DNA from 2 places in the Streptomyces sp. NPDC047981 genome. Region 2 is predicted to be linked to the other one. Evidence: riboswitches for the same ligand, from Rfam matches in the RefSeq annotation. Region 2 holds a riboswitch; the other holds the start of a gene.

Region 1 (14,767 bases), on a different contig from region 2:
GACGGTGATGGCGGCGATGACCCGCGCCAGTTCCGTCTCGTCGAACTGGGCGGCGGCCCGCGCGTACACCTCGTCCGGGACGAATCCGTCGGTGACGACGGTGACCGCCTCGGTCAGTTCGAGCGCGGCGAGCTCGCGCTCCGTGTAGAAGTGCCGCGACTCGGCCCAGGCGCTGAGCTGGACGATCCGCTCCACGGACTCGCCCTCGGCGAGAGCGTCCTTGGTGTGCATGTCGATGCAGAACGCGCAGTGGTTGACCTGCGAGGCCCTGATCTTGATCAGGTGGTAGAGGGTGGAGTCGAGGTGCTCGGCCGCGGCCTGGTCGAGCCGCCGCATGGCCCGGTAGAACTCGGGCACACGCTCGCCGAAGTTGAGGCGGGGAGCGTGCTCGGCGGCGTACTCGGGCTTCACGGTCGGGGTGGTGGTCGTCGTCGTCATGCTTCTCACCGTACGAGCGGGGTGGCGCAGGAGTATGGTCCATTTCCATGGCAGATGAGTGGGCCACTTTTGGCGCCGACCTTCACCTGGACCTGCGCGGCGCGGGGGCGCGCACGGGCCTGCGAGCCGCGCTGATGGACGCGCTGCGGGAGGCGGTGCGCGGCGGGCGCCTGGCCGCGGGCGTACGTCTGCCGTCCTCCCGCACGCTCGCCGCCGACCTCGGGATCGCCCGTAACACGGTCGCGGACGCCTACGCCGAGCTGGTCGCCGAGGGCTGGCTGACCGCCCGCCAGGGCTCCGGGACGCGGGTCGCGCAGCGGTCGGTGCCACGTCGGCGGACCGGTTCGGGTGGTCCGGGCGGGCCGGTTGGTCCGGCCGGCTCGGGCGGCGCGCGGGCCGGGGCTCGGAGCCGCACGGGCCGCACCACACCGACGTACGACCTGAAGCCGGGCATGCCCGACCTCGCGTCCTTCCCGCGCGCCGAATGGCTCAAGGCCTCCCGGCGGGCGCTGACGGCGGCGCCCCACGACGCGTTCGGCTACGGCGATCCGCGCGGCCGGATCGAGCTGCGCACGGTGCTCGCCGAGTACCTCGCGCGGGCCCGGGGCGTGTACGCGCGGCCGGAACGGATCGTGCTCTGCGCGGGGTTCGTGCACGGGCTCTCGCTCATGGGGCAGGTGCTGAGGGCCCGGAGGGTGCGGGAGGTGGCGGTCGAGGCGTACGGGCTCGACGAGCACTGGCGGCTGCTGACCCGGTCGGGGCTGCGGCTGCCCGCCCTGCCGTACGACGACCTGGGCACGAGGACCGAGGGGCTGCCCGGCATGAAGGGGGTCGGCGCGGTGCTGATGACGGCCGCCCACCAGTTCCCGCTCGGCGGCGCCCTCCACCCCGACCGGCGGGTCGCGGCGATCGACTGGGCGCGGTCCTCGGGCGGGCTCGTCCTGGAGGACGACTACGACGGGGAGTTCCGCTACGACCGCCAGCCGGTCGGCGCGCTCCAGGGCCTCGACCCGGAGCGGGTGGTGTACCTGGGCACCTCCAGCAAGTCCCTCGCGCCCGGACTGCGGTTGGGGTGGATGGTGGTGCCCGAGAGCCTCGTGGGCGAGGTGGTGGAGGCGAAGGGGCACATGGACTGGTCGGGCAGCGCGCTCGACCAGTTGACGTTCGCGGAGTTCCTCGCGTCGGGGGCGTACGACCGGCACGTGCGGGCGATGCGGCTGCGCTACCGGCGGCGGCGCGACGAACTGGTGGCGGCGGTGGCCGCGCACGCGCCGCGGACCCGGGTGAGCGGCATCGCGGCCGGCCTCCACGCGGTCCTGGAACTCCCGGCGGGCCAGGAGCCGGAGGCCCTGCGCTCCGCCGCGTGGCAGGGGCTCGCGGTCCGCGGCCTCAGCCACTTCCGCCACCCGGACACCGCCCCGGCGCAGGACGGCCTGGTGGTCGGCTACGCCACGCCCCCGGACAGCGCCTGGTCGGGCGCCCTCGCGGCCCTGTGCCGCGTCCTGCCGACGACGTGACGGCGTGACGGCGTGACGACGTGACGGCGTGACGGCGTGACGGCGACGCGTCCGTACCGCCCGCAGGGAGCAGCCGGGGCCGGCCGGAGATCAGGGCGCCGGGCTCTCCGTACGGGCGTCCTCGTCCTCGTCGTCGTCCTGTACCGGCGCCTCGCCGAACCGCGCCAGGACCAGCGCGCCCGCGACCGCGATCGTGAAGCCGAGGATCGCCAGCCACGCCAGGCCCTCCCGCGTCCGGTCGCCCAGCCACACCACCCCGACCAGCGCGGGGCCGATCGTCTCGCCGAGGACCGCGCCCGCCGTCGCCGTCGTCACCGAACCCCGTTGCAGCGCCGAGGTCAGCAGCAGGAACGCGGCTCCGCCGCCGACGAGGAGCGCGTAGAACGCGGGGTTGGTCAGGTCGATCCCGTCGATCAGCCGGACCGCCACCTCCACCACCCCGAAACCGAACCCCGCTCCCAGGCCGAGCGCGAGCGCCCGCGGCCCCTCCGGCAGACGCCCCGCGAGGACGCCGATCCCGAGCACGCCGAAGGCCGTCGCCAGCATCGCCCACCGCAGCGCGTCCGAACCGGTCTCGTCGCCCTCCGTCCCCGAGGAGACGGCCAGCATCGCCAGACCCCCGCAGACGACCGCCACCGCGCCCCACTCCACACGGCTCAGCCGGGCGTTCAGCAGCCACGAGGCGACCACCGCGGTCACCGCCAGGCTCGCGGCGAGCGCCGCCCCCACCGTGTAGATGGGGAGCGAGAGCAGCGCGACGATCTGGAGGCCGAAGCCGATGCCGTCCAGCGAGAGACCGGCGAGATAGCGCCACTGCCGTACCGCGCGCAGGAACAGGGCGACATCGACTCCGCCGCCCGTCCCCGGCGTCGCCGCCCGGGCGCCGAGCGCCTGCAGAACCGAGGCCGTACCGAAGCAGACCGACGAGGCCAGCGCGCAGATCATCCCAAAGAGCACGAAAGGACTCTAGTGCGGGGCCGCTCGAACAGCGGCTTAAACTGTGCGGTCGCGACCACGGGATGGGGAGGCAGATTCATGCGCAGGCTGAGGTCGAGCACGGTCGTGCTCGGCGGTATGGGAGTGCTCGCGGCGACGATCACCTCCTGCGGATCCGAGCCCGACAAGCGGTGTGTCGACCCGCTGACGCGCGAGAAGCTCCCGAGCTACGAGTGCGAGAGCGGCAGCGGAAGCAGTGGCAGCGGCACGGCCCGCGGCTCGTACTACTACGGCGGCAGCGTCAGCGACAACAGGGTCAGCGGCGGCAGCTTCGACAAGAAGGCCGTCGACACCGGAGGCTTCGGCTGCTCCGGTTCCAGCGGCGGCTGAGCGGGCGGACGACAGGGCATGCGGCGGCACACGATCGAACCCCGGCCGGGGTGGCAGCAGACGGTGGAGGAGCAGGGGCTCGTCTACCCCCTGACCCGCTACCCCGACGGCTCTCTGCGTCCGTACTGGGACGAGAGCGCGTACTACTCCTTCACCCTGCCCGAGGTCGAGGCGCTCGAGGAGGTCGTCGAGGAACTGCACGCGATGTGCCTGGCGGCGGCCGCCCACATCGTCGAGCATGACCGGTTCGCCGATCTCGGCCTGACCGACCCGCGGCTCGCCTCCCTCGTCGCCGAGTCCTGGCGCCGCCGCGCCGAACTGCCCTCGCTCTACGGCCGCTTCGACCTGCGCTACGACGGTACGGGCCCGGCCAAGATGCTGGAGTACAACGCCGACACGCCGACCTCGCTGGTCGAGGCCGCGAGTCCGCAGTGGTTCTGGATGGAGGATCGTTTCCCCGGAGCCGACCAGTGGAACTCGCTGCACGAGCGGCTCGTTGACGCCTGGAAGCGCCAGGCCCCGCTGCTGCCGCCGGGCAGCCCGGTGCACTTCGTCCACTCCGAGGGGGACGAGCTCGGCGAGGACCTGATGACGGTCGCGTATCTGCGCGAGACCGCCCAGCAGGCCGGGCTGGACACGGAGGCCCTGTCGGTCGAGCAGATCGGCTGGGACCGGCTCTCGGGCCGGTTCGTCGACGACCGGCTGCGGTTCATCCGCAGCTGCTTCAAGCTCTATCCATGGGAGTGGCTGGCCACGGACCGCTTCGGTCCGTACGTCCTGGACACGCTCGACAACGGCGGCGGTACGGGCACGACCTGCTGGATCGAGCCCGCGTGGAAGATGCTGCTCTCCAACAAGGCGCTGCTGGCGATCCTCTGGGAGCTGTACCCGGGCCACCCGAACCTGCTGCCCGCCTACCTCGACGGCCCGCGCGAACTCGCCGAGCGCGGCGGCTATGTCACCAAGCCGCTCCTGGGCCGCGAGGGCGCGGGCGTCACCGTCCACGAGCCGGGCTCGGCGCCCGTCGCGCGCGACGAGCCCTGCTGCTACCAGGAGTTGGCCCCGCTGCCGGACTTCGACGGCAACCGGGTGGTGCTCGGCGCGTGGGTCGTCGAGGACGAGGCGGCGGGGCTCGGCATCCGGGAGTCGGCGGGCCTGATAACGGACGAGTACGCCCGCTTCCTGCCGCACGTCATCCTCTGAGTCCTGCTGAGGGCTGTTACTCCGGTACGTACTCCCTGAGCGGCGCGGGCTTCAGGCCGGCCGCCTCCGCGGCGGCCAGGGCGCGGGTCAGATCCTGTTCCAGCGTCTCGTTGAAGTGCAGCAGGATGATGTCGCCGGCCTTGAGGGTGGGCGTCGGCGGGGTCCACTGGCCCCAGGTGGTCAGGTCGTACGTCCAGGTCACCAGGGCCTTCGCGCCGCAGGCGCGGGCGGTGGTGCGGGTGGTCTCGTCGTACGTGCCGTAGGGCGGGCGGAGCAGCCGGGGGCCGTCGCCGAACTCGGCAAGGTGCTGGTCCCGCGCGCCGCAGACCTCCGCCTTCTGGCCTGCCGCGTCGAGCCCGGTCATGTCCGGGTGGTTGACGGTGTGGTTCTCGACCCGGGAGCGGCCGTGGTCGAGGAGCGTGTGGAAGTAGCCGGAGTCGTACGAGTAGGCGCCCGGGAGCAGGAACAGCGAGGCGGGCACCCGGCGGTCGATGAGGATCTTGGCGGCGGCGGGGTCGTGGAACCAGCCGTCGTCGATGGTGATGAAGACGACCGGGTCGGTGGTCTCGACATGGGACACGACGGGGACGGGCGCGGGCCAGGCCGCCGTCGGGGCGGCCTGCGCGGGGCCCGCGAACGCGCCGAGCAGCGCGAGCGGGACGAGCACGGCGAGTGCGCCGCGCAGCGCGCGGCGGGGGCGAGGTCTCGGCATGGCGGCATCATTGGCCTAGACCAACTGTGCTGTCAATGCCCCGAGTTGCCCCGCCCCCGCCCCAAGAACCGGACCCGCCCGGTCCACCGGCCCAGGCCGGTGAGGCCGTTCACCGGCGCCCGGCGCCCGGCGCCCTGCGTCCGGCCGGTCAGCCCGCGAGTACCGCCCGCAGTTGCTCCAGGCCCCAGTCCAGGTCCTCCTTGCTGATCACCAGCGGCGGGGCGATCCGGATCGTCGAGCCGTGCGTGTCCTTCACCAGGACACCCCGCTCCATCAGCTTCTCCGAGATCTCCCGGCCCGTGCCGCGGGACGGCGCGATGTCCACGCCCGCCCAGAGGCCGCGGCCCCGCACCGCCTCGACCGCGCCGCCGCCCACGAGCAGGCCCAGCTCCGCGTGCAGATGCTCGCCCAGCTCCGCCGCCCGCTGCTGGTACTCGCCCGTCCGCAGCATCGCGATCACCTCCAGGGCCACCGCGCACGCCAGCGGGTTCCCGCCGAACGTCGACCCGTGCTCGCCCGGCCGGAACACCCCGAGCACGTCCCGGTCGGCGACCACCGCCGAGACCGGGACGACCCCGCCGCCCAGCGCCTTGCCGAGGACGTACACGTCCGGCACCACACCCTCGTGCTCGCACGCGAACGTCCGCCCGGTCCGGCCGAGGCCCGACTGGATCTCGTCCGCGATGAACAGCACGTTCCGCTCCCGGGTCAACTCCCGGACCCCGCGCAGGTATCCGGCCGGCGGGACGAGCACCCCCGCCTCGCCCTGGATCGGCTCGATCAGCACCGCCACCGTGTGGGCGGTCACCGCCGCCTCCATCGCCGTCAGATCGCCGTACGGCACGATCTCGAAGCCCGGCGTGTACGGGCCGTAGTGGTCGCGGGCCTCGTGGTCCGTGGAGAAGCTGACGATCGTCGTCGTCCGGCCGTGGAAGTTGTTCGCCGCGACCACGATCTTCGCGTGCCCGTCCGGCACGCCCTTGACCTCGTACCCCCACTTCCTGGCGGTCTTCACCGCCGTCTCGATCGCCTCCGCGCCCGTGTTCATCGGCAGGACCATGTCCTTGCCGCACAGCTCCGCGAGCCGGGTGCAGAACTCCGCGAAGCGGTCGTGGTGGAACGCCCTCGACGTGAGCGTCACCCGCTCCAGCTGCGCCCGCGCCGCGTCGATCAGCCGACGGTGGCCGTGCCCGAAGTTGAGCGCCGAGTACCCGGCGAGCATGTCGAGATAGCGGCGCCCCTCGACATCGGTCATCCAGGCCCCGTCGGCCGTGGCGACGACGACGGGCAGGGGGTGGTAGTTGTGCGCGCTGTGCGCCTCCGCGGAAGCGATCGCGTCTTGCGTACTCGACACGGGATCTCCGTTCGTCCTGCGGCCAGGGGCGGGTGTGGCTCCCTTTCCTATCGTCGCTCGGATACTGGACGAAGAAACCTTGAGCGACGGCGCGCCCGCTAATGTGGAAACACGCACGGCGACTGGCGTACGGGGAATCGACCCTGGGGGAGCCGTGCGCGGCAGACCACACGCGGTGCCGCCCGCCTGGGCACCACAAGGACCCCGTCCCGTGTGGTGCCGCGCCGAATCGCACGCACCGCTCCGGGACCCGCCGCCGCAACGCCCGGAGGAACGCCATGAGCGACATGACGAGCACCGCCCACCACCCCGCCCTCTCCGCCGCCGACCCCGAACTCGCCGCGCTCGTCGGCGCCGAGGAGCGGCTGCAGGCCGAGACCCTGCGGCTGATCCCCAGCGAGAACTACGTCTCCGCCGCCGTCCTCGAGGCCTCCGGCACGGTCCTGCAGAACAAGTACAGCGAGGGCTACCCCGGCCGCCGGTACTACGAGGGCCAGCAGAACATCGACCAGGTCGAGACCCTCGCCGTCGAGCGGGCCAAGGCCGTCTTCGGCGTCGACCACGCCAACGTCCAGCCCTACTCCGGTTCTCCCGCCAACCTCGCCGTCTACCTCGCCTTCGCCGAGCCGGGCGACACCGTGATGGGCATGGCCCTGCCGATGGGCGGCCACCTCACCCACGGCTGGGGCGTCTCCGCCACCGGCAGGTGGTTCCGCGGCGTGCAGTACGGCGTGCGCCAGGACAACGGGCTCGTCGACCTCGACCAGGTCCGTGAGCTCGCCCTCAAGGAGCGCCCGAAGGTGATCTTCTGCGGTGGCACCGCGCTGCCCCGCACCATCGACTTCGCCGGCTTCGCCGAGATCGCCCGCGAGGCCGGGTCCGTCCTCGTCGCCGACGTCGCCCACATCGCCGGCCTGATCGCGGGCGGCGCCCACCCCTCGCCGGTGCCGTACGCCGACGTCATCTCGACGACCACCCACAAGACCCTGCGCGGCCCGCGCGGCGCCATGCTGATGTCCCGCGAGGAGCACGCCAAGGCCCTCGACAAGGCCGTCTTCCCCGGCCTGCAGGGCGGCCCGCACAACCAGACCACCGCGGCCATCGCCGTCGCCCTGCGCGAGGCGTCCCAGCCCTCCTTCCGCGACTACGCCCACGCGGTCGTCGCCAACGCCAAGGCCCTCGCCGAGGCGCTGCTCGCCCGCGGCTTCGACCTGGTCTCCGGCGGCACCGACAACCACCTGATCCTGATGGACCTCACCCCCAAGGAGGTCCCCGGCAAGGTCGCCGCCAAGGCCCTCGACCGCGCCGGGATCGTCGTCAACTACAACACCGTCCCCTACGACCCCCGGAAGCCCTTCGACCCCTCCGGCATCCGCATCGGCACCCCGTCCCTCACCTCCCGCGGCCTCGGCACCGCGCACATGACCCAGGTCGCCGACTGGATCGACCGGGGCGTCGCCGCCGCCGGCTCCGGCGACGAGGACGCGCTCCGCACGATCCGCGCCGAGGTCGCCGAGCTGATGGCCGCCTTCCCCGCCCCGGGCCTCCCGGTCTGACCCGACGCCGAGCGAACCGGCCGGACCTCCGGCCGTCGAGCCGTCCCGCCGTCGCGGTCCGGCCCGGTCGGCGGGCGCTCAGCCCGCCGACTCGGCTATGCGGCGGGCCTCCGCCAGGGACGGCTCGCCCTCGAGCCGCAGGGTCAGGGCCCCGGCGTTCCTCGTCCAGAGGAGCGTGGGGCCCGCCGTGCGGACGGAGTGCGTCCACTCCTGGCCGGTCGGGTCCGTCAGCGGGACGCTCAGCAGATGCGGCTCGGCGAACCAGTAGCCCTCCGCGCCGTCCGGCAGGTCGACCCACTCCGGCTGGGTCCGCACCTGCTTGGCGAAGCCCGGGTCGAGCCGCGCCGGGAACGCGTCGAGACGGACCGTCCCGCCGTCCTTCCCGCGCCAGCACAGGCTGATCACCGCTCGCCCCAGCTCCGCCGAGCCGGTCACCGACACCGCGTCCGGAGGGCCGAGGGCGCTCGGTATCAAGGGCTCGAACCCCGCCCGGCGCTCGGCCTCCTCCAGCGGGACGGCCCCTTCGCACCCCGGGACCTCCGTGCCCGGCGACGGACGCGCCCCCGGGTCGTATCGGACCTCGACCCCGCCGAAGCCGAACCACTCGGCCACCGTCGCCCGCACCGGAGGCGTGAGCACAAGGACCACCAGGAGCCCGGAGACCGCCGCGAGCAGCGCCTTCCAGCGCCGGCGCGCGGACCCGCGCAGGGCGTCGAAGCGCCGCCGCCGCACCGGCGTCGGCACCTGCTCCGCCAGGAGCTGAGCGAGCACCCGCTCGGCCATGGTCTCCCCGCCGACGTCCGGCACCCTCAGCCGCCGCCCCAGCTCCCGCAGCTCCTCCGGCAGCCCGTCCCCGGGCCCGCCAGGGGACCCGTCACCGCGCGCGCCAAGGGACCCGTCCCCGGGCCCGCCCGCAGGCCCGTCACCGTGCGCCCGCTCGTCCGTCATGCTCCTCACCTCCTTCCTCTGCCTCCAGCACGAGCCCGAGCTTCTTCAAGGCCCGGCTCAGCCGGGACTTCACCGTGCCGCGCGGCCAGCCCAGCGCTGCCGCGGTCTCCGTCTCGTCCAGCTCCAGCAGATAGCGGTGGATCACCACCTGCCGATGGTCGTCGCCAAGACCGTCCAGTGCGCCGAGCAGCTGAAGGCGTCTCTCCCGCTCCTCGGCCGCGACCGCCGGATCCGCCCCCTCCGGTATCAGCGGCTCCGCGGCGAGCAGCTCCGCCTCCCGGCCCGCGACCGCCCGCTGCCGGCCCGCCGCGCGCACTGTGTTCCTCGTCTCATTGGCCACGATCCGCAGCAGCCACGGGCGGAAGGCCGCCCCCTCCTTGAACCGCCCCAGCGACCGGTACGCCTTGAAGAAGGCCTGCTGCACCACGTCCTCGGCCTCCGCGCCCGCGCCGTACGCAACCGCCGCGCGCAGCGCGACCGCCGTGTGGGCGCGGACCAGCGACGCGTACGCCTCCGCCTCCCCGGCGCGCACCCGTGCGATCACCGCCGACTCGTCCACGACGCACCGGCCCCCCTCCAGCGTCCTCACACCTTGAATACACCGGCCGACCCCGATCGGTTCCCAGTCCGGGAACGCCCGACGAACCTGAGAGAATGTGAGGCATGGCCTCTGACAGTCCCCGTGTGCTCTCCGGAATCCAGCCCACCGCAGGCTCGTTCCACCTCGGCAACTACCTCGGTGCCGTCCGCCAGTGGGTCGCGCTGCAGGAGACCCACGACGCCTTCTACATGGTGGTGGACCTGCACGCGATCACGGTTCCGCAGGACCCGGCCGAGCTCCGCGCGAACACCCGGCTCGCCGCCGCGCAGCTGCTCGCCGCCGGTCTCGACCCGGAGCGCTGCACCCTCTTCGTCCAGAGCCATGTGCCCGAGCACGCGCAGCTCGGCTGGGTGATGAACTGCCTCACCGGCTTCGGCGAGGCCTCCCGCATGACCCAGTTCAAGGACAAGTCGTCCAAGCAGGGCGCCGACCGGGCCACCGTCGGCCTCTTCACGTACCCGATCCTCCAGGTCGCCGACATCCTGCTCTACCAGGCCGACCAGGTCCCGGTCGGCGAGGACCAGCGCCAGCACATCGAGCTGACCCGCGACCTCGCGGAGCGGTTCAACGGGCGCTTCGGCGAGACGTTCACGATCCCGGCGCCGTACATCCTCAAGGAGACCGGGAAGATCTACGACCTGCAGGACCCGACGATCAAGATGAGCAAGTCGGCGTCCACGCCGAAGGGTCTGATCAACCTGCTCGACGAGCCGAAGACGACGGCGAAGAAGGTCAAGAGCGCGGTCACCGACACCGACACGGTCATCCGCTTCGACCCGGAGAACAAGGCCGGCGTCTCCAACCTGCTCTCGATCATGTCCACGCTCACCGGGACGAGCATCCCCGAGCTGGAACAGAGCTACGAGGGCAAGATGTACGGCGCGCTGAAGACCGACCTGGCCGAGGTCATGGTGGACTTCGTCACGCCGTTCCGGACCCGTACGCAGGAATACCTGGACGACCCGGAGACGCTGGACTCGCTCCTGGCCAAGGGCGCGGAGAAGGCGCGGGCGGTCGCCGCCGAGACCCTGGCGCAGACGTACGAGCGGGTGGGCTTCCTGCCCGCCAAGCACTGAGTCCAAGGACCCTGGCCACAGGGGTGGTGCAGGCCGCACACTGGCGGCTGCACCACCACCGTCCCGAATCGACACGACACCGGAGGAGAACGACGTGGGGACCGTAACGCTCGGCGTTTCGATCGCGGTCCCGGAGCCCTACGGCAGCCTGCTCCAGGAGCTGCGCGCCGGCTTCGGGGATCCCGCCGCGCACGGCATCCCCACGCACGTGACGCTCGTCCCGCCGACCGAGGTGGACGCCGAGCGGCTCCCCGCGATCCAGGCGCACCTCGCCGAGGTCGCCGCGGGCGTCCGCTCCTTCCCGGTGCGGCTGAGCGGCACGGGAACGTTTCGCCCGCTCTCCCCGGTCGTGTACGTGACGCTCGCCGAGGGCGTCTCGTCCTGCGGCTGGCTCCAGGAGCGGGTCCGGGACGAGTCCGGGCCGCTCGTGCGCGAGCTGCAGTTCCCGTACCACCCGCACGTCACCGTCGCCCACGGCATCGCCGAGGAGGCGATGGACCGGGCCTACGCGGAGCTGGCCGACTTCGAGGCCGCCTGGACCTGCTCCTCCTTCGCCCTGTACGAGCAGGGTGAGGACGGGGTGTGGCGCAAGCTCCGCGTCTTCGAGTTCGGCGACAGCCACGGTGCCGCCGGGGTCCCCGCGGTCCCCGCCCAGGGCTCCTCGCCCGTCGACGAACCCACCCCGGCGGCGGGCTGACGCCCCACCTCGGTCAGACCGGCAGGCGGCGGAACAGCGGCCTCGGCACGTGCCGCAGGGCCGACATCACCATCCGCAGCGCGCCCGGCACCCACACGGTCTCCGAGCGCCGCCGCAGCCCCAGCTCGATCGCCAGGGCGACCTCCTCCGGAGTCGTCGCCAGCGGTGCCTCCTCACGCCCTTCCGTCATCCGGGACCGTACGAATCCCGGGCGTACGACCATCACGTGCACCCCGGTCCCGTACAGCGCGTCCCCGAGCCCCTGGGCGAACGCGTCGAGACCCGCCTTGGACGAGCCGTAGATGAAGTTCGCGCGGCGGGCGCGCTCGCCGGCCACCGACGACAGCACCACCAGCGAGCCGTGCCCCTGCGCCTGGAGCGCCGCCGCGCAGATCAGCCCCGCCGAGACCGCGCCCGTGTAGTTCGTCTGGGCGACCCGGACGGCGGCGAGCGGATCGGCCTCGTCGTGCGCCTGGTCGCCGAGGATCCCGAAGGCGAGCAGCACCATGTCGATGTCGCCCTCCGTGAAGATCTTGCCGAGCCGCTCCGCGTGCGACTCGGTGTCGAGCGCGTCGAACGGCACGGTGCGCACGTCCGCGCCCAGCGCGCGCAGCGAGTCGGCGGCGGCCTCCAGGGCGGGGGTGGGGCGTCCGGCCAGCCAGACCGTACGGGTGCGGCGGGCGATCAGCCGGCGGGCCGTGGCGAGCCCGATCTCGGACGTGCCGCCGAGCAGGAGCAGGGACTGCGGGGTGCCGAAGGCGTCCTTCATGACGGTCAAACTCCTCGGAGAGAGCGATTCGGAGAGCGATTCACAGGGCGAGGCGACGGGACAGATCGGACGTGAAGACGGACCGGGGGTCGAGCGTGGCGCGCAGCGCGCGGAAGTCGGCGAGCCTCGGGTACATCGCGTGCAGCAGCTCGGGCCGCAGCCGCGAGTCCTTCGCGAGGTAGACCCGGCCGCCCGCGTCCGCCACCTCCTCGTCCAGCTCGTCGAGGAACGCGCCGAGGCCGGAGAGCCGGGTCGGGATGTCGAGCGCCAGCGTCCAGCCGGGCACCGGGAACGACAGCCAGCCGGGGTCGGCCGCGCCGAAGCGCTTCAGGACGGCGAGGAACGACGGGCAGCCGCGCCGAGCGATCCGCCGCACGATCCGGCGCAGGGTCTCCTCGTGCCCGTGGCCGACGACGAACTGGTACTGGACGAAGCCGCCCCGGCCGTAGATCCGGTTCCAGTGCGGGACGCCGTCCAGGGGGTGGAAGAACGTGGACATCCGCTGGAGTTCGCCGGTGCGGCGGCGGGGCGCCCCCCGGTACCAGAACTCGTTGAACAGGCCCACGGTCGTGCGGCCGAGCAGCCCCTCGGGGAGGAGCGCGGGCGCGGCGGGCAGTTGCCCCGGGTGGAAGGCGAGGGGCGCGCGGCGCGCGCGGCGGTCCCGGACGGGGATCGCGTCGTACGGGGCGTGGTCGCCGCGGGTGAGGACCGACCGGCCGGTGGCGGCGCCGCGCGCGAGGAGGTCGATCCAGGCGACCGAGTAGCGGTACCGGTCGTCGGTGGCGGTGAGGCGGGCCATCAGGTCGTCGAGGTCCGTGGCGCGTTCGGTGTCGACGGACATGAGGGAGGTCTCGACGGGCAGCAGCCGGAGGGTCGCGGAGAGGACGACACCGGTCAGGCCCATGCCGCCGGTCGTGGCGTCGAAGAGGTCGGTGCCGGGGACGACGGTGTGGATCTCGCCGTCGGCGGTGAGGAGTTCGAAGGAGGTCACATGGCGGCCGAAGGAGCCCGAGACGTGGTGGTTCTTGCCGTGGATGTCGGCGCCGATCGCCCCGCCGACGGTGACGTAGCGGGTCCCGGGGGTGACCGGGACGAACCAGCCGAGCGGGAGCAGGACCTCCATCAGCCGGTGCAGGCTGACGCCCGCGTCGCAGACGACGGTGCCCGCGACGGCGTCGACGGTACGGATCCGGTCGAGGCCGGTCATGTCGAGGACGGAGCCGCCGGCGTTCTGCGCGGCGTCGCCGTAGGCCCGGCCGAGGCCGCGCGCGATCGAGCCCCGGGCGCCGCAGGCGCGGACGGTCTCGGCGGCCTCCTCATAGGTGCGGGGGCGGTGCACGCGCGCGAGGGTGGGGGCGGTGCGACCCCAGCCCGTGAGGGGCTCGACATCGGTGTGGGCAGCCATGAAGGCGACCGTATAGCCCGGTCTATGCGTTATGCCGGGTATGCCCGGCGGTTCGTCGAAATGGGTGATTAAAGGAGTGTCAGGAAAGATTGCCGTGCGGTCACCGATCCGCCGGGCCAGAGTCACCCCTGGTCGACCACCAGCGCGACCACAGCTCGACCGGGGCGACGGCGGAGTCGCCCCGCATCCGGGGAGGCGGAGCCGATGCGACACGCGGACGTGGCCGGGGCGGAGAGGCGCTTGCTCGCGGCCCTGCGCGGCTGCGGGCAGCGCGCGCCGGTGGCGACGGCGGCCCGCGCGCTGTCGCTCGGCGGCGAGCACGGCGCCCTCTGGCTCGCCGCCGGGCTCACCTGCGCCGCACTGGACCCGGAACGCCGAGCGGGCTGGCTGCGCGGCACGGCCCTGATCGCCGGGGCGCATCTGGCCAGCATGGGCGTCAAGCGGGTGGTACGGCGGCCACGGCCGGGCGCGGCGGAGTACGCGCCCCTGGTCCGCACGGCGGGCCGGCACTCCTTCCCCAGCTCCCACGCGACCTCCGCCGTCGCGGCGGCCGTCGCCTTCGGCGCCCTCCACCCGGCGGCCCGGCGCCTCGCCGCCCCCGTGGCGGCCGCGATGTGCGCCTCCCGCCTGGTCGTCGGCGTCCACTACCCGACGGACGTGGCCGCGGGCGCCCTCCTGGGCGCCGTGACGGCCGGCCTGGGCCGCGCCTGGCTCCGGGCGCCCGGACCCGCGTGCACACCGCCCCACGCGCGCGTGACGCCGGTCCCCCTGGCGGCGCCGAGCCTCCTGAAAGCCGCCGCCTCCCGGCCGGTGAGCCCCGGAGGCGTCCATGGCTGACCACGGCGGCACCGGCCTCTCCGACGGCCTTCCCAACAGCCTTCCCCACCGCCTTCCCAGCGGCCTCCCGACCGGCCGCACCGCCGTTCTCGACACCCCCGTCCCGGCACCGGAACGGCAGCGCGGACGCACCGGACCCGGCCGCCGGGCGGCCGCCACGGCAGCCGGACTCGTCAGGACCGCGCGGCCCCGGCAGTGGGTCAAGAACGTGCTCGTCCTCGCCGCGCCCGTCGCCGCGGGAGAGCTCGTCTCCTGGCACACGGCCGCCCGACTCGCCCTCGTCTTCGCCCTGTTCACGGCCGCGTCCGCGGCCGTCTACCTCGTCAAC
Region 2 (14,767 bases):
CGGTGTCGGTGCGGCCCGGCCGGATCACCGCGGTCGTCAAGGACCGTGACGGTTCCTCGTACCGCAGCGACGTCCTCCTCCAGGAGCTCTCGGAGGACGAGTGGGACCGGCTGCTCGATCTCGCGGTGGAGAGCGCGGGGCACATCGCGGCGCTGCTCGACCACGAGATGCCGCCGCACCTGGTGGAGGACGCGGCGGCGGCCGGGCTCGAACTCCTGCCCGGAATCGGCGACCTGGACCCCGAGTGCGGCTGCGAGGCGTGGGACCACTGCCCGCACACGACCGCGCTCTGCTACCAGGTGGCGCGGTTGCTGGACGAGGACCCGTTCGTGCTGCTCCTGATGCGGGGGCGCGGGGAGCGGGCGCTCGTGGACGCGCTGCAGGAGCGGAGCGCGGCGCGGGCGGCGACGGCAACGACTCCGGGTACCCGGAACCTCGCCGAGGAAGCGGCCGCCGAGGGCGTTCCGGCCGAGGAGGCCTTCGCCGCGCGGGACATCCTGCCGCCGCTGCCCGCTCCGCCGGTGCTCCCCGCCGTCCCGGGCGAGCCGCCCTCGCTGGACACCGAGACGGAGCCGGCGCCGGGGCTCGATCCTGCGGCGCTTGAGTTCCTCGCGGCGGACGCGGCCACCCGCGCCCACCGGATGCTGGCCGAGGCTCTCGCGCCCGGGCATGGTCACCCGTGGCGGCCGGAACCGTCCTTGACGCCCGCTCAGGACGCCGTGCGGATGGCGGCCGTCGGGACTCCCCCGTCCTGGGTCGCGGCACGGCTGGCGCAGGGGGCGGGGCGCCGCACGGCGGGGCTCGGCCCGGCCACGCGCGCGTGGCGCTTCGGTGGCGCTGCCGCCCTCGCCGTACTGGACGAGGAGTGGACGCCCGCTCCGGAGGTGCTGGCCCGTGCGCGGGCGGTGCTCGCTGAGGCCTGGGAGGACGCCGAGAGGCCCGTGCTCCGGCAGTCCGGGGCGGCGCGCTGGACCGTGGTCGGCGCGGAGGCCCAGCTGCGCCTCGGCGAGGACGGCCGCTGGTGGCCCTTCCGCAAGGAGCGCGGCGCCTGGGTCCCGGCGGGCCCCGCGGACCAGGACCCCGCCGCAGCGCTCGCGGGCCTGGCGGCGCGGGAGGCCTGACGCATGTCCGGAGCGGATGGCGCGCGTCCGGCGCGCCTGGGCCGCCTGGCACATGTCCGGCGCGCCTGACGCACGTCCGGAGCGACTGACGGTGTCCCCCGCGGTGGGCGTCAGCGCAGCCGGGCGGTGAGCGGGCGGGTGGCCTTGCCGGGGGCCGCGTGCGCGGTGAGGCTGCAGGCCACGGCGTCGGCGCCGAGGAGGTAGCCGGAGCGGTACGGGTACTGGACGAAGGTGGTCCAGCGGGTGCCGCGCGGCTGGGCGGAGGCCTTGCGGCGGAGCGGCTCGCGGCACAGGGCGGCCGCCGCGTCCCGTATCTGCCGGTCGGTGCGGTGCTCGCCGGTCAGCCGGACCACGGCGACGAGCTGGGCGTCGTGCGGCCGGTCGCAACCGCGCCGCACGGCGGAGCCGGGGGCGGCCCGGTCGATGTCGAAGCACTCCCCCGGCGTGAGGTGGTGGTACGGGACGGCAGCGGTGCTCCCGGCCGTTCCGCCCTGCGCGGCGAGCTGGTCGCCGGCGGCCGGCGCACCGTCGGCGCTCGGGCCCGCGCGCGTGCCGACGGTCGCGCCGGCCCCCTCACGCGTGGTCGCGTCCCAGTGGCTCCGGCCCTCCTGGCGGACCACGAAGGCGACGGCCGCGACCAGGACGAGGAGCGGAACGATGAGGTACCGGGTGAACGACGGCGCATTCTCGCCGGAGTACGGGGACATGGTGACCAGAGTCACCTCCGAATCCTCAACAGGGTTGGTTCGATTCCGAGTTGAAGCGTGGCCCGTACAGAACCGTGACACTTCCCTTGGCTGTACGGGCCGTTGGGAACCCCTCCGACGTGCTATGGGGTCTCTCCGCCTAGAGGCCCAGCTGGCGCTCGGCTCCCTCGACGGTCTGGGCGAGGAGCACGGCGATCGTCATGGGGCCGACACCGCCCGGCACGGGGGTGATGAGGGAGGCCCGCTCGGCGGCGGTGTCGAAGTCGACGTCACCGACGTTGCCCGGGTTGTAGCCGGCGTCGATCACGACGGCGCCGGGCTTGATGTCCTCGCCCCGGATGAACCGGGGCTTGCCGACGGCCGCGACCAGGATGTCCGCCTCGCGGACGGCGGCGGACAGGTCGGTGGTGCGCGAGTGGCAGTACGTGACGGTGGCGTCGCGGCCGAGGAGCAGCAGGCCGGCGGGCTTGCCGAGGATCGCCGAGCGGCCGACGACGACGGCGCGCTTGCCGCGCGGATCGACGTCGTAGGCGTCGAGCAGCCGCATGATGCCGCCGGGCGTGCAGGAGACGAAGCCGGGCAGCCCGAAGCCCATGGCGGCGAACGAGGCCATGGTGACGCCGTCGACGTCCTTGGCCGGGTCGATCGCCTCGAAGGCGGCCCGCTCGTCGATGTGCGGGCCGACCGGGTGCTGGAGCAGGATGCCGTGGACGTCGGGGTCCTGGGAGAGCGCGGTGATCGCGGCGACGAGTTCCTCGGTCGTCGTCTCGGCGGGCAGTTCGACGTGGCGGGAGCGGATTCCGGCCTTCGCGCAGCGGTTCTGCTTCATCTTCACGTACGTCACGGAGGCCGGGTCCGCGCCGACAAGCACGGTGGCGAGGCAGGGGGTGACGCCGGTGCGGCGGGTGATCTCGGCGGCGCGGGCGGCGGTCTCCCCAACCGTGCGGCGGGCGAGGGCGGTGCCGTCCATGAGGGAGGCGGTACTGGTGGACATGGGCCACTCCTGGGCGTCGTCGAGGACAGGGTGATGGCCCAGGCGCACGGCAGCGTCGGATCCGCGCGGGTGCGCGGGGTCCGCGGGCCGCTCCCCGGTGGTGATCCACCTCAAGCGCCAGTCACGGCCCGAGCCCTACTCTACGTGAGCACCGGGCGGGGCCCCAGGGCGGTGTTCGGACACGGCGCATATGCCGGAGTGCTGGGACGCTTGTCGGCGGCTTCCCCGCGCACGACGATGACCCCGAGACGGCGGACGGGGCCGGGGCGCCATCGCGGCGCGCCGGGCCCGTCCGGTCCATGGGACCTCGACGTGGAGGCCGAGTTGAGCGATGCGTGGGTGGCGGCCGGGCCCGACGCCGGGGCGCTGCGGCGGGCGCACGAGGTGTTCACCAGCGGCGGCCAGGTCCGCCTCCCGCCGGTGCGGCCGCTGGTCGCGGAGTCGTGGCGACGCTCCGCGCGGGCCCGGGTGAGTCCGGACGGCGCGGCCTGTGTGGAGCTCGCCGACGACGAGCTCGCCGACCACCGTGCCGGGCATCCGCTGTCGGCCGCGATGCCGGTGATCCGGGAGCTGATGGGCACGTACGCGGCGGACGGCGAACATCTCCTGGCGGTCTGCGACGCGGCGGGCCGGATGCTGTGGGTGGAGGGCCACCCCGGGACGCTGCGGCGGGCCCGGGCCATGAACTTCGTCGCCGGGGCGCGCTGGTCGGAGTCGGTGGCCGGGACGAACGCTCCGGGGACCGCGATCGCGGTGGACCGCCCGGTGCAGGTCTTCAGCGCCGAGCACTTCCAGCGGCCGGTGCAGGCGTGGACCTGCGCCGCCGCTCCCGTACACGATCCGCGGACCGGGCGGCTGCTCGGCGCGGTCGACATCACCGGCGGGGACCGGTTGGCCCATCCGCACAGTCTGGCCTTCGTCCAGGCCGTGGCGCGGGCGGCGGAGTCGCAACTGGCCCTGCTCGCTCCGCCGGCGGCGGAGCGGCCGCGCCTGGCGGCGCTCGGCCGGGACGAGGCGGCCCTGGTCGTGGCGGGCCGCCGGCTGCGGCTGAGCCGCCGCCACAGCGAGATCCTGGTGGTGCTGGCCCATCGCCCGGAGGGAGTGGGCGGCGAGGAACTGCTCACGCTCCTCTACGAGGACGAGTCGGTCACCCCGGTCACGCTGCGGGCGGAGATGTCCCGGTTGCGCGGGCTCCTGGGACCGGAGTTGCTGCGCTCACGCCCGTACCGACTGGCGGGCGAGGTCGACGCGGACTTCACGGCGGTGGACCGGCGCCTGGGCTCGGGGGCGGTGTCGGCGGCCCTCGCCGACTACGCGGGGCCGCTGTTGCCCGCGTCCCGCGCCCCCGGGGTGGTACGGCTGCGGGAGCGGCTCGCGGCGAGGCTGCGGGCGGCGCTGGTGGACCGGGGCGACGCGGCGCTGCTCGCGGACTGGACGTACAGCGCCTGGGGCGAGGACGACGTGGAGATGTGGCGGGCGCTGTCGGAGGTCGTGCCCGCCTCGGGCCGGGCCCCGGTGCTCGCCCGCCTGCGCGCCCTGGACGAGGAACTGTCCTCGGGCGCAACGGGGTTGCAACGTGGGGCTCCGCACACTCGGCGGTGAGCGCCGGCCAGGGACGGCCGGCGCGGTTCGAGGGAGGCCATGCCGATGACCCGTTACGCCGCACCCGGTACCGAGGGCGCGCTCATGTCGTACCTGCCCCGCTACGACCACTGGATCGGCGGCGCATACGTGGCGCCCGCGCGGGGTCAGTACTTCGAGAACCCGAGCCCGGTCGACGGCCGCCCCTTCACCGAGGTCGCCCGCGGCACCGCGGAGGACGTGGAGCGCGCCCTCGACGCGGCGCACGCGGCGGCTCCGGCCTGGGGTCGTACGGCGCCGAACGAGCGGTCGAACGTCCTCCTGCGGATCGCCGACCGGATGGAGGCGAAGCTGGAGGAGCTCGCGGTCGCGGAGAGCTGGGAGAACGGCAAGCCGATCCGCGAGACGCTGGCCGCCGACATCCCGCTGGCGATCGACCACTTCCGCTACTTCGCCGGGGCGTTGCGCGGCCAGGAAGGCACGCTGAGCGAGATCGACGACGACACCGTGGCGTACCACTTCCACGAGCCGCTGGGCGTCGTCGCGCAGATCATCCCGTGGAACTTCCCGATCCTGATGGCGGTCTGGAAGCTGGCGCCCGCGCTCGCGGCGGGCAACGCGGTGGTGCTCAAGCCCGCCGAACAGACCCCGGTGTCGGTGCACTTCTGGATGAGCCTGGTGGCCGATCTGCTGCCGCCGGGTGTGGTCAACATCGTCAACGGCTTCGGAGCGGAGGCGGGCAAGCCGCTGGCGTCCTCGCCGCGTGTGGCGAAGATCGCCTTCACCGGCGAGACCACGACGGGGCGGCTGATCATGCAGTACGCCTCCGAGAACATCAAGCCGGTCACGCTGGAGCTGGGCGGCAAGTCCCCGAACATCTTCTTCGACGACGTCTGGGCGGCGGACGACGACTTCCGGGACAAGGCGCTGGAGGGCTTCACCATGTTCGCCCTGAACCAGGGCGAGGTCTGCACCTGCCCGTCAAGGGCCCTGATCCAGCAGGGCCACTACAGCGAGTTCCTGGAGGCGGCGGTCGCCCGCACGGAGCGCATCGTCCCGGGCCACCCGCTGGACACCGACACGATGATCGGCGCCCAGGCCTCCAACGACCAGCTGCAGAAGATCCTCTCGTACCTGGACATCGGCCAGCAGGAGGGCGCGAAGATCCTCACGGGCGGCCGGCAGATCACGTACGACGGCGAACTGGCGGGCGGCTACTACGTCCAGCCGACCATCTTCGAGGGCGACAACCGCATGCGGATCTTCCAGGAGGAGATCTTCGGCCCGGTCGTCGCGGTCACGTCCTTCACGGACTTCGACGACGCGATCCGCACGGCCAACGACACCCTCTACGGCCTCGGCGCGGGTGTATGGACCCGCGACACCAACACGGCCTACCGCGCGGGCCGCGCGATCCAGGCGGGCCGCGTCTGGACGAACTGCTACCACGCCTACCCGGCCCACGCGGCCTTCGGCGGCTACAAGCAGTCGGGCATCGGCCGCGAGACCCACAAGATGATGCTGGACCACTACCAGCAGACGAAGAACCTGCTGGTGAGCTACTCGCCGAGGAAGCTGGGCTTCTTCTAGCGGAACGGAAGAACGCGCATGACCCGGGCCTTTCCCGGGTCATGCGCCTTCTTGGAGCGCCCGGGCCTCGGGGAAGACGGGAGAGATGCCCAGTGACGGGGCGATGGCCGACCAGATCGTCGACTGGGCCGTGGGTAGGTCGACGTGTGGGTCGGTGAGCATCACGCGAATGCCCAGGCCGTCGCAGAGCGCCAGGATCAGAGTGCTGATCGCGGCGACATCGCAGGGGGCGAACTCGCCCGACGCGACGCCGCGTTCCACCGCGCCGCCGACCCAGGCATGGAGCTGGTCGTACAGGTCGACGGCGAGGTGCCGGGCTGCGTCGTCGCGCTGTGCGCGCACCCACAGTTCCTGCCACAGTTTCCAGTCCTGGCGCAGCTCCTCGTCGGTGGGCAGCATGGTGCGCACGATGCGCGCGAGCAGGACGCCGGCCGGCACGTCGGCGTCCCCGCCGTCAAGGTCCGTGCCGGTCTGCGCGAACGAATGCGTCATCGCCTCGGTGAAGAGCTTCTCGCGGGTGTCGAAGTGGTAGTGGAGCAGCGCCTTCGACACCCCCGCGTGCTCGGCGACCTTGCGCATGCTGACGTTCTCGAACCCGATGTCCGCGATCACCTCGCACGCGGCCTTGAGGATCCGCTCCCGTGTCTCGAGTGCGCGCTCGGCCTTGGTCACGTTGGCAACTCCCGCTTTCGGTCTCGGTCCACGTCCCGGACCATCATCCCTGCCCATCCTGCCCCGACCGGCGCCCCGGGTACGGGTGGAAGCCCCGACCTGTCTTCCGACCGAGCCGCCCCGCTTCCACCATCCGAGCGAGCAGCGGCGGCGGGGCGTACAGCGGCTCGCGGTACTCCGCGTACATCGACCGGGCGATGGCCTGCACCGTGTCCAGACCGATCAGGTCGGCCAGGGCGAGCGGGCCGAGTGGATGGGCGCAGCCCAAGGTCATGGCCCGGTCGATGTCCTCGGCCGACGCCGTACCGGACTCGGCCATCCGCACCGCTGCCAGCAGGTACGGCACGAGCAGGGCGTTGACGACGAACCCTGCCCGGTCCCGGGCGTGCACGACCTCTTTGCCGAGGACCTCGGCGGCGAAGGCGCCCGCGCGCCGGACGGTGTCCTCGCCGGTGAGCAGCGAGGGCACCAGTTCCACCAGCGGCAGCCGCGGCACCGGGTTGAAGAAGTGCAGACCGATGACCTGGGACGGCCGCGAGGTGGCGGCCGCCAGCCTGATGACGGGCAGGGACGAGGTGTTGGTCGCCAGGACGGCGTCCCGGCGCTCCACGACGGCGTCGAGCCGGGCGAAGACCTCGGTCTTCGCCCGCTCGTCCTCCGCCACCGCCTCGACGACCAGATCGCGGTCGGCGAGCCGCGCCATGTCGGTGGTCACGGCGATTCGGCCGGCCGCGGCCCGACGCTCGGCCACGGCCAGCCGGCCGGCCGCCTCAGCCCGTTCCAGCGAGCGGGTGATCCGCCGCAGTCCGGCTTCCGCGGCCGCCGGTCCGGTCTCCACCACCACGACGTCGCGTCCGGCGCGGGCGCAGACCTCGGCGATGCCGGAGCCCATGAGCCCGCAGCCCACGATCCCCACCCGGGCGAGGTCGCTCACGGGGTCGCCGGCAGCTGCAGGACACCCGTCCCGCGCTTGACGAGTTCGCCCGCGACGATGAGTCGCTGGATCTCGGAGGTGCCCTCCCAGATCCGGTCGACGCGCAGCTCTCGGTAGAGACGCTCGACGGGGTACGAGCGGTCGTAGCCGCGCCCGCCGAAGATCTGCAGGCACCGGTCGACCACCCGACCGGACGCCTCGCTCGCCGCGAGCTTGGCGATCGCGGCCTTCGCGTGCAGGGTCTTGCGGTCGGTTCGACCCTCGCCGACCTCCCAGGCGACCTGGTGGGTGTACGCGCGGTTCACGGCGATGTCGACGGCCGAGTCGGCGAGCATCCCCTGGATCAGCTGGAAGTCGGCGATACGGGAGCCGAACTGACGGCGTCCGACGGCCCAGTCACGGGCGAGCTCCAGGGCCCGCTCGGCCGCCCCGATCGTGCGGGCGGCGATCATCAGCCGCTCCTCGGAGAACCAGGAGCGGGTGAGGTCGTAGCCGTTGCCGACGCCGCCGAGCACCGCGTCCTCAGGCAGGCGTACGTCGGTGAAGGTGAACTCGGGGTGCTCGTAGACGAAGGTGTGCATCCAGCGGGGCACCCGGGTCATCTCGATGCCCGGGGTGTCCTTGTCCACGAGGAACAGCGTCGGCGCCCGCTCCTCCCCCGCAGCAGCAAGCACAATCATGAAGTCGGCGTGGTCGCCCACGGTGACGAACCACTTCTCGCCGTTCAGCACCCAGCCGTCGGCGGTCCGGGTCGCGGTGGTGTGCAGGTTCTGCGGGTCGGAGCCGGCTTCGGGCTCGCTGACCGCGTAGCAGTCGCGCCGGCGCCCGCGGATCACGGGCACGAGGTACCGCTCGCGCTGTTCGGGCGTGCAGTGCGCGAGGGCGTTGGCGGGCCGCCACACCATGTCCCACAGTGCGCCGGTGAGCCGGCCCAGTTCCTCCTGGACGACGACCTGCTCAGGAACGGTGAGTCCGGCACCGCCCCACTCGGCCGGCATGTTGACGGCCTGGAGGCCGCTGTCGAGGACGGCGTCGCGGATCTCGGCGTGGGCCTGTGGCGGCAGACCGTTGTTCTCCTCGCAGTCGAGCTCGTACTTCATGATGAAGTCGGTGAGGTCACGCGCCGATTCCTTGAGCTCCTGCTGGCGTGCGGTGAGACGGAAGTCCATGGGGTGCTTGTCCTCTCGGTGGTGGGTGTGGGTGCCGGGACAGGGCCGTGGGCTCAGCGCGGCAGGGCCAGCGCCCCGGTGCCGCGCTTGATCAGCTCGTTGGCGATGATCAGCCGTTGGATCTCCGATGTGCCTTCCCAGATCCGGTCGACGCGCAGCTCTCGGTACATGCGCTCGACCGGGTACGAGCGGTCGTAGCCGCGCCCGCCGAAGATCTGCAGGCACCTGTCGACCACCCGACCGGCGGCTTCGCTCGCCGCGAGCTTCGCCGTGGAGGCCTTGGCGTGCAGGGTCTTGCGGTCGGTCTGAGGCTGGTCGGCCTCCCAGGCGATCTGGTGGGTGTAGGCGCGGTTGACGGCGATGTCGACGGCGCAGTCGGCGAGCATCCCCTGGATCAGCTGGAAATCGGCGATACGGGAGCCGAACTGACGGCGTCCGACTGCCCAGTCACGGGCCAGTTCCAAGGCCCTCTCGGCGGCGCCGACGGTCCGGGCGGCGATCATCAGCCGCTCGTCGGTGAACCACTCCTTCGTCAGCTCGTAGCCGTTGCCGACGCCGCCGAGCACGTCCTCGTCGGGTACGAAGACGTCGGTGAACCGGAACTCGGGGTGCCCGTTCACCGCTGAGTGCATGAAACGGGGGACCCGCGTCATCTCGACACCGGGGGCCTGCTTGTCGACGAAGAAAAGCGTCGCCGCACGGTCCGGCCCGGCATCGGCCTGCACCAGCAGGAAGTCGGCGATGTCGCCGCAGGTGACGAACCACTTCTCGCCGTTCAGAAGCCAGCCGCCCGCCGTGCGGGTCGCGGTGCTCGTGCCCGATCCGGGGTCGGATCCGGCCCCGGGCTCGGTGACGGCGAAGGCGTCGAAGCGCTCGCCGCGAATCACCGGCAGCAGATACTTCTCGCGTTGTGCCTCGGTGCCGTACGCGAGGACGTTGGCGGGCCGCCAGGGAATGTCCCACAGGCAGTTGGTGACCTTGCCGAACTCCTCCTCGACGATCACCTGGTCCAGCAGGGAGAGTCCTGCGCCGCCCCACTCGGCGGGCATGTTGATGGCGTAGACGCCGGCTTCGATCGCGGCCCGGGTCAGCTCCCGCACGGTGTCGGCGGGCAGCGGGCCGCCCGCTTCCTCGGACTGCTCCTCGCACCGCATCAGGAGCCGCGTGTAGGCCGCGGCGCGCGCCTTGAGCTCGGTCTGCTCGGGGGTGTAGCGGAAGTCCATGGTGTGGGTCTCCTCCAGGGCGAGAGGGGTGTGCGGGACGGTGTGCAGAGAGGTATGCGGGGGTGTACGGGAAGGCCTCACCGGGGCCTCGTGGGGAGGGTTGGGGGTCAGCCGAGGACGGCTCGCGCGTCCAGCGCGAGGGCGCCGTCCGGGCGTACCAGCAGCGGGTTGACCTCCAGCTCGGCGATCTCCGGGTGGGCCGCGGCGGCTTGGGTGATGCGGGCGACGACAGCGGCGGCCGCCGTCACGTCCACGGCGGGACGGCCCCGCACGCCGTCGAGCAGGGGGGCGGTCCGCAGCCCCCGCAGCAGCTTCTCGGCGAAATCGGCGGCCACCGGCGCGAGGGCGAAGGCCACGTCGCGCATGGTCTCGGCGAGCACCCCGCCGAGGCCGACCATCGCCACCGGGCCGAACCGGGGGTCGCGTTGGACGCCGACGATCAGTTCGACACCGTCCGAGAGGTCCGCCATGGCCTCGACCGAGTACGAGGGGGCGCCGAGGCGGGCGTGCATCCGCCGGTACGCGGCCAGCAGCGCGTCCCGGTCGGCGAGCCGCAGCGCCACCCCGCCGGCGTCGGACTTGTGCAGGAGGTGGAGAGCCTTGAGGACGTACGGTCCTTCGAACGAGGCGGCAGCGGCGAGCAGCCCGGCCTCGTCGGTGATCTCCCGGGCCGGCGGGAAGGGCACTCCGGCGGCGGCCAGCAGCGCCCGCACACCGTGGTACGAGGGATCCCCCAGTGGTGGCCCGGCGGGCGGCGGCGCGGCCACCCCGGTCGGAGCGCCCGCCGCGCGGCCGGTCAGCGCGGCGAGTGCACGGGCCGCGTCCTCGGTGGCGGCGAACACCGGGACCCCGGCCTCGGCGAGCGCCCGGCAGCTGGGCGACTCCGGGTACATGGACTGCACGACCAGCGGCTTCGGTGTGGCGGCGAGGTGTCCGGCGATCTCCTTCGCGGCCCGCTGCTCGCCCTCGGCGAGGACGGAGCCGCCGGCGGGCCCGCCGCCCAGGCCGCCTTCGGAGGCGGCGTACCCGCCGAAGTAGCCCGTCATCAGGACGGCGTCCACCTCGTCGGCGGCCAGCAGTTCGCGGACGGTGTCGGCGTACGAGAGGGGGCGCTGCTCCCCCATCCCGGCGAGGTCGACCGGGTTGCGGACGGCGGACTGCTCCCACAGCACGCTCCGCAGCCGGTCCTGGGCCGGGGCGCCGAGCTCGGGCACGTCGAGCCCGGCGTCCTCGGCAGCGTCGGCGGCGACCGCGCCGTGGCCGCCGCCGTCCGTGAGGACGGCGGTCCGCCGGCCGGTCGTGCGCCGCCCGCCGGCCAGGGCGGCGAGCACCACGGTCATCTCCCGTGGGGTACGGACGAGTTCGACACCCGCGTCGCGGCATGCCGCGGCCACCACGTCGGTCGAGGTGGTCAGTGCCCCCGTGTGCGACTGGGCACTGCGGGCCGAGGCGGTGCCGCGGCCGGCGGTGAGGAGGACCACGGGCTTGCCGGCCTCGGCGGCGGCGCGGGCGAAGGCCCGGCCGTCGCCGAAGTCCTCGGCGTACACGGCGATCACGGAGGTGGGCTCGTGGCGGGCGCAGTCCTCGACGAGGTCGACGAGGGTGACGTCGGCCTGGTTGCCGAGCGAGACGAAGCGGGAGAAGCCGAGGTCGTGCGGGGCGCCGCGCAGCTGGAGTTCGAGGGCCAGGTTGCCGCTCTGGCTGAGCAGGGCGACATGGCCGGGCGCGAACCGGTCCGAAGCCAGGTACAACTCGGTGGTGTTGTCCGCGATGCCCAGGCAGTTGGGGCCGACGAGCACGGCTCCGGCGGCCCGGACCCGCTCGGCGACGACCCGCTGGCGGGCGAGACCGGCGGGGCCGGCCTCGGCGAAACCGGCGGTGATGGCGACGATCGCCTTCGCCCCGCAGGCGAGGGCGTCGTCGACGGCCGCCTCGAAGCCGGTGCCGGGCACGGAGATCACCACCAGGTCGACCGGCTCGCCGATCTCGCCGAGGGAGGTGGCCGCCGTCCGGCCGAGTACGGTGCCGCCGCGCCGGTTCACGAGGTGGACGGGCCGCCGGTCGGGCGCGCGGAGGGCCTGGGCCGCCACCGCATGGCCGTACTTCGCCGGGTCGTCACTGGCGCCGACCACGGCGACGGATCCGGGGTCGAAGAGCGAGGTCAGGTCACGCGTCATCTCATCCCTCCACGCGCAGGGCAGAGTTGGGGCAGCTCTCCGCGCAGGCGCGGGCGCGGTCCTCGGCAGCGGGCGGCACGTCGACGGCGACGACCTTCGCGTAGCCCCATTCGTCGAGCTCGACGAGTTCGGGGGTGTTCTCCTGGCAGAGGCCGTAGCCGTTGCACAGCGTGGCGTCCAGCAGCAGTTTCATGACGTTCCTTCCAGTACGGCGGCCATGGGCTCGGCGGATGTGGGGCCGGATCCGGTCGGCGCGGGTGGTCCCACGGCCGGTACCGGCACGCTCAGGCGGGTCAGGCGGTGCGGGTCCCGCCCGGGGGCGTCGGCGCGGCATACCGGGCAGGGCCCGTCGAGATGGGCCCGGACCTGTGCCGGGAAGACGCGCAGCAGGCTTCCGGCGAGGCCGGCGGCGGCGTCAAGGAGCCCGCACGCACCCCGCCCGGGCAATCCTCGCGCCCATCGGTGCAGCCGCTCGGCAGTGTCGGGTTCGGCGGATCCGGAGGCGAGGCGGTCCAGAGCGTCACTGATCGCGGCCGAGCCCGACACGCAGACACCGCACTGGCGTGCGCTCTCGACCGCGAGGTAACCGACCGCGTCGGCAGCGGCGCCCACCGGGCAGACGTCGGTGGTGAGGAAGCGGATGGCTCCGCAGCCGAGCGCCGTGCCCGCGGCAGCGAGAGCGCCGGGTTCGAGGGGCAGGTCCAGGGCGCGGGCGTCGACGAGCCCGCCGAAGAGACCGCCCATCAGGGCGCCGGTCGAGGCCGGGGTGCCGTGGGCGGCGGCAAGGGTCCTCAGGGGGACCCCGTACGGCGCCTCGGTGAGCACAGGTGCGACGCTGCCGCCCGAGAGGGTGACCAGGGTGGAGCGCGCGATCGGCTCGCGCAGGTCGGGCCGGGCGGCGACGAGCGCGATCCGGGCGAGTGTCTCGACATTGGCGACCAGCGTCGGCACGCCCCGGACTCCCCGCTCGAAGGGGCGGGGCGGTTTGGCGGTCGGCAGGGCCGGCCCGCCGTCGATCCGGCGGACGACCGCGGTCTCCTCGCCGGCGACATAGGCGGCGGCGGTCTCGACGACCTCGACGGGCAGCGACGGTACGCGTTCGGCGAGGGCACGGCGGACGCTGCGGGCCGCCTCCGGGTCGGAGAGGTAGACGTAGCCGTGTTCGGCGCCGGTCACCGCGGCGGCGTGGACGAGGCCGTCGAGGACCAGGTGCGGGCGGGCCCGCAGCAGCCAGCGGTCCTTGACCGAACCGGGCTCGCCCTCTTCCCCGTTGGCCACCACGACCGGGGTGCCTGCACCTGCCGCGCGCTCGCCGCGCGTCCCGCTCCCCCGGCCGCGTCGCCCGAGCTCGCGGACGGTACGGAGCTTGACGGCGGCCGGGAATCCGGCGCCGCCGCGGCCGCGCAGGTCGCAGGCGTCGAGGTGATGCAGCAGCTCGTCGGGGGTGACGGCGGCGGCGTAGCCACCGGTGGCCTCGTACGCCTCGGCGTTCTCCGTCGCGTTCGGCGTCGCGCCCAGCACAGAATCCGGCGCGGGGGCGGTCGGGTGACGGATGACGGTCGAGGGGCGGCTGATGGCCGGGGGGTGACTCGGGGGCGAGGGGAGGCTGTGGGTCATCTGCCGTCTCCTGTACGGGCGGTGGGGGCGGGTCCGGCGGTACGGGACCGGGTGCGCAGGAGTCGCAGCGCGCCTTCGAGCGCGGCGCGGTCCCCTGCGGTGCGGCCGTATCCCGCTCCTGGCAGGCCGATGAGCATGCGGTGGTGGTCGAGGATCACCTCGGCGGCCAGCAGCGCGGCCGCGGTCGAGGCGTCCGTGTCCGCGTCGGCTCTCGTGTCCGCGTCCGCGTTCATGCCCGCGTGGCTGTCTCCGCCGCCCTGCTCTTCGAGCCGGAGGGCCACGGCGGTCACGAGCGCGGTGGCTTCGGCGAGGTAGCGCAACCAGCTGTGCCGGCTGCCCCTCAGAACCAGGCGTTCCACCCGGCGCCGCTCGACGGCCGCGAGTTCGGCCCGGCCCGGCGGCGGGTGGTGCGCCGTGCCGAGGGAGGCGCGCAGCGTGGCGACGGCTGCGGGCAGCTCCCGCTCCGGTTCGGGGGTGAGCCCGAGCCAGTCCAGATGCCGACGACCACTCATACGTGCCTCCGGAAGGGAAGGGGTGCGGGTGCCGTGACCGTCGGTCGCGGGCCCGGCAGCCGAGTGGGGCATTCGAGCCACAGGCTCGTCCGCGGTCTCCGGCCGAGGGGGAATCGGAGGAGGAAAGCGAGGGAGGTGCGTGTCGGGGCAGGTGCCAGGGCACGCCGGGCTGCTTCCGGCGCGAGGCCGTGGGCCGCACCCACCAGATGACGAGAAAATGCGCAGGTCAGAGGCAGTGCGGCGGGAGAGCAGCAACAGGAACACGTTTGCTGACCGATCGGTCAGGCAATAACCAAGCTAGCTGACCGATCGGTCAGCGTACAAGTCTTGACCCAGCGGAATTCAGCCACCACGCTGGCTGTCCAATCGGTCAGCCCGGTCCCGGCACCCGCCCCGACCCGCTGCCCGCATGCGGTTCGCACGACATCGACGCCCGACACCGATCGCCGCCCCGCGGTACGAGGAGTCAC

The links. Region 2 has a riboswitch for ZMP and ZTP ahead of AB0E14_RS08530 (bifunctional 5,10-methylenetetrahydrofolate dehydrogenase/5,10-methenyltetrahydrofolate cyclohydrolase). Riboswitches for the same ligand answer to the same signal wherever they lie in the genome.
Region 1: linked by a shared signal. The riboswitch ahead of glyA (serine hydroxymethyltransferase) and the one ahead of AB0E14_RS08530 (bifunctional 5,10-methylenetetrahydrofolate dehydrogenase/5,10-methenyltetrahydrofolate cyclohydrolase) in region 2 are both predicted to bind ZMP and ZTP.

Annotation. Positions count from the first base shown of each region.
Region 1 covers NZ_JBEZNQ010000009.1:9,752-24,518, forward strand. Annotated here, with positions in the region: gene AB0E14_RS07805 (carboxymuconolactone decarboxylase family protein) at 1-438, opposite strand, end outside; gene AB0E14_RS07810 (PLP-dependent aminotransferase family protein) at 486-1,955, shown strand; gene AB0E14_RS07815 (hypothetical protein) at 2,046-2,900, opposite strand; gene AB0E14_RS07820 (hypothetical protein) at 2,991-3,281, shown strand; gene AB0E14_RS07825 (glutathionylspermidine synthase family protein) at 3,300-4,484, shown strand; gene AB0E14_RS07830 (polysaccharide deacetylase family protein) at 4,501-5,196, opposite strand; gene rocD (ornithine--oxo-acid transaminase) at 5,345-6,550, opposite strand; ZMP/ZTP riboswitch at 6,659-6,749, shown strand; gene glyA (serine hydroxymethyltransferase) at 6,838-8,106, shown strand; gene AB0E14_RS07845 (hypothetical protein) at 8,185-9,054, opposite strand; gene AB0E14_RS07850 (RNA polymerase sigma factor) at 9,029-9,643, opposite strand; gene trpS (tryptophan--tRNA ligase) at 9,718-10,731, shown strand; gene AB0E14_RS07860 (2'-5' RNA ligase family protein) at 10,826-11,428, shown strand; gene AB0E14_RS07865 (decaprenylphospho-beta-D-erythro-pentofuranosid-2-ulose 2-reductase) at 11,442-12,197, opposite strand; gene AB0E14_RS07870 (FAD-binding oxidoreductase) at 12,238-13,602, opposite strand; partial or broken gene AB0E14_RS07875 (phosphatase PAP2 family protein) at 13,807-14,319, shown strand; gene AB0E14_RS07880 (decaprenyl-phosphate phosphoribosyltransferase) at 14,432-14,767, shown strand, end outside.
Region 2 covers NZ_JBEZNQ010000010.1:2,151-16,917, forward strand. Annotated here, with positions in the region: gene AB0E14_RS08520 (SWF or SNF family helicase) at 1-1,121, shown strand, start outside; gene AB0E14_RS08525 (hypothetical protein) at 1,232-1,843, opposite strand; gene AB0E14_RS08530 (bifunctional 5,10-methylenetetrahydrofolate dehydrogenase/5,10-methenyltetrahydrofolate cyclohydrolase) at 1,968-2,822, opposite strand; ZMP/ZTP riboswitch at 2,852-2,957, opposite strand; gene AB0E14_RS08535 (GAF domain-containing protein) at 3,147-4,424, shown strand; gene AB0E14_RS08540 (aldehyde dehydrogenase family protein) at 4,470-5,993, shown strand; gene AB0E14_RS08545 (TetR/AcrR family transcriptional regulator) at 6,033-6,665, opposite strand; gene AB0E14_RS08550 (3-hydroxybutyryl-CoA dehydrogenase) at 6,709-7,599, opposite strand; gene AB0E14_RS08555 (acyl-CoA dehydrogenase family protein) at 7,596-8,768, opposite strand; gene AB0E14_RS08560 (acyl-CoA dehydrogenase family protein) at 8,822-9,991, opposite strand; gene AB0E14_RS08565 (acetate--CoA ligase family protein) at 10,099-12,168, opposite strand; gene AB0E14_RS08570 (ferredoxin) at 12,170-12,361, opposite strand; gene AB0E14_RS08575 (NADH-ubiquinone oxidoreductase-F iron-sulfur binding region domain-containing protein) at 12,358-13,785, opposite strand; gene AB0E14_RS08580 (hypothetical protein) at 13,782-14,297, opposite strand.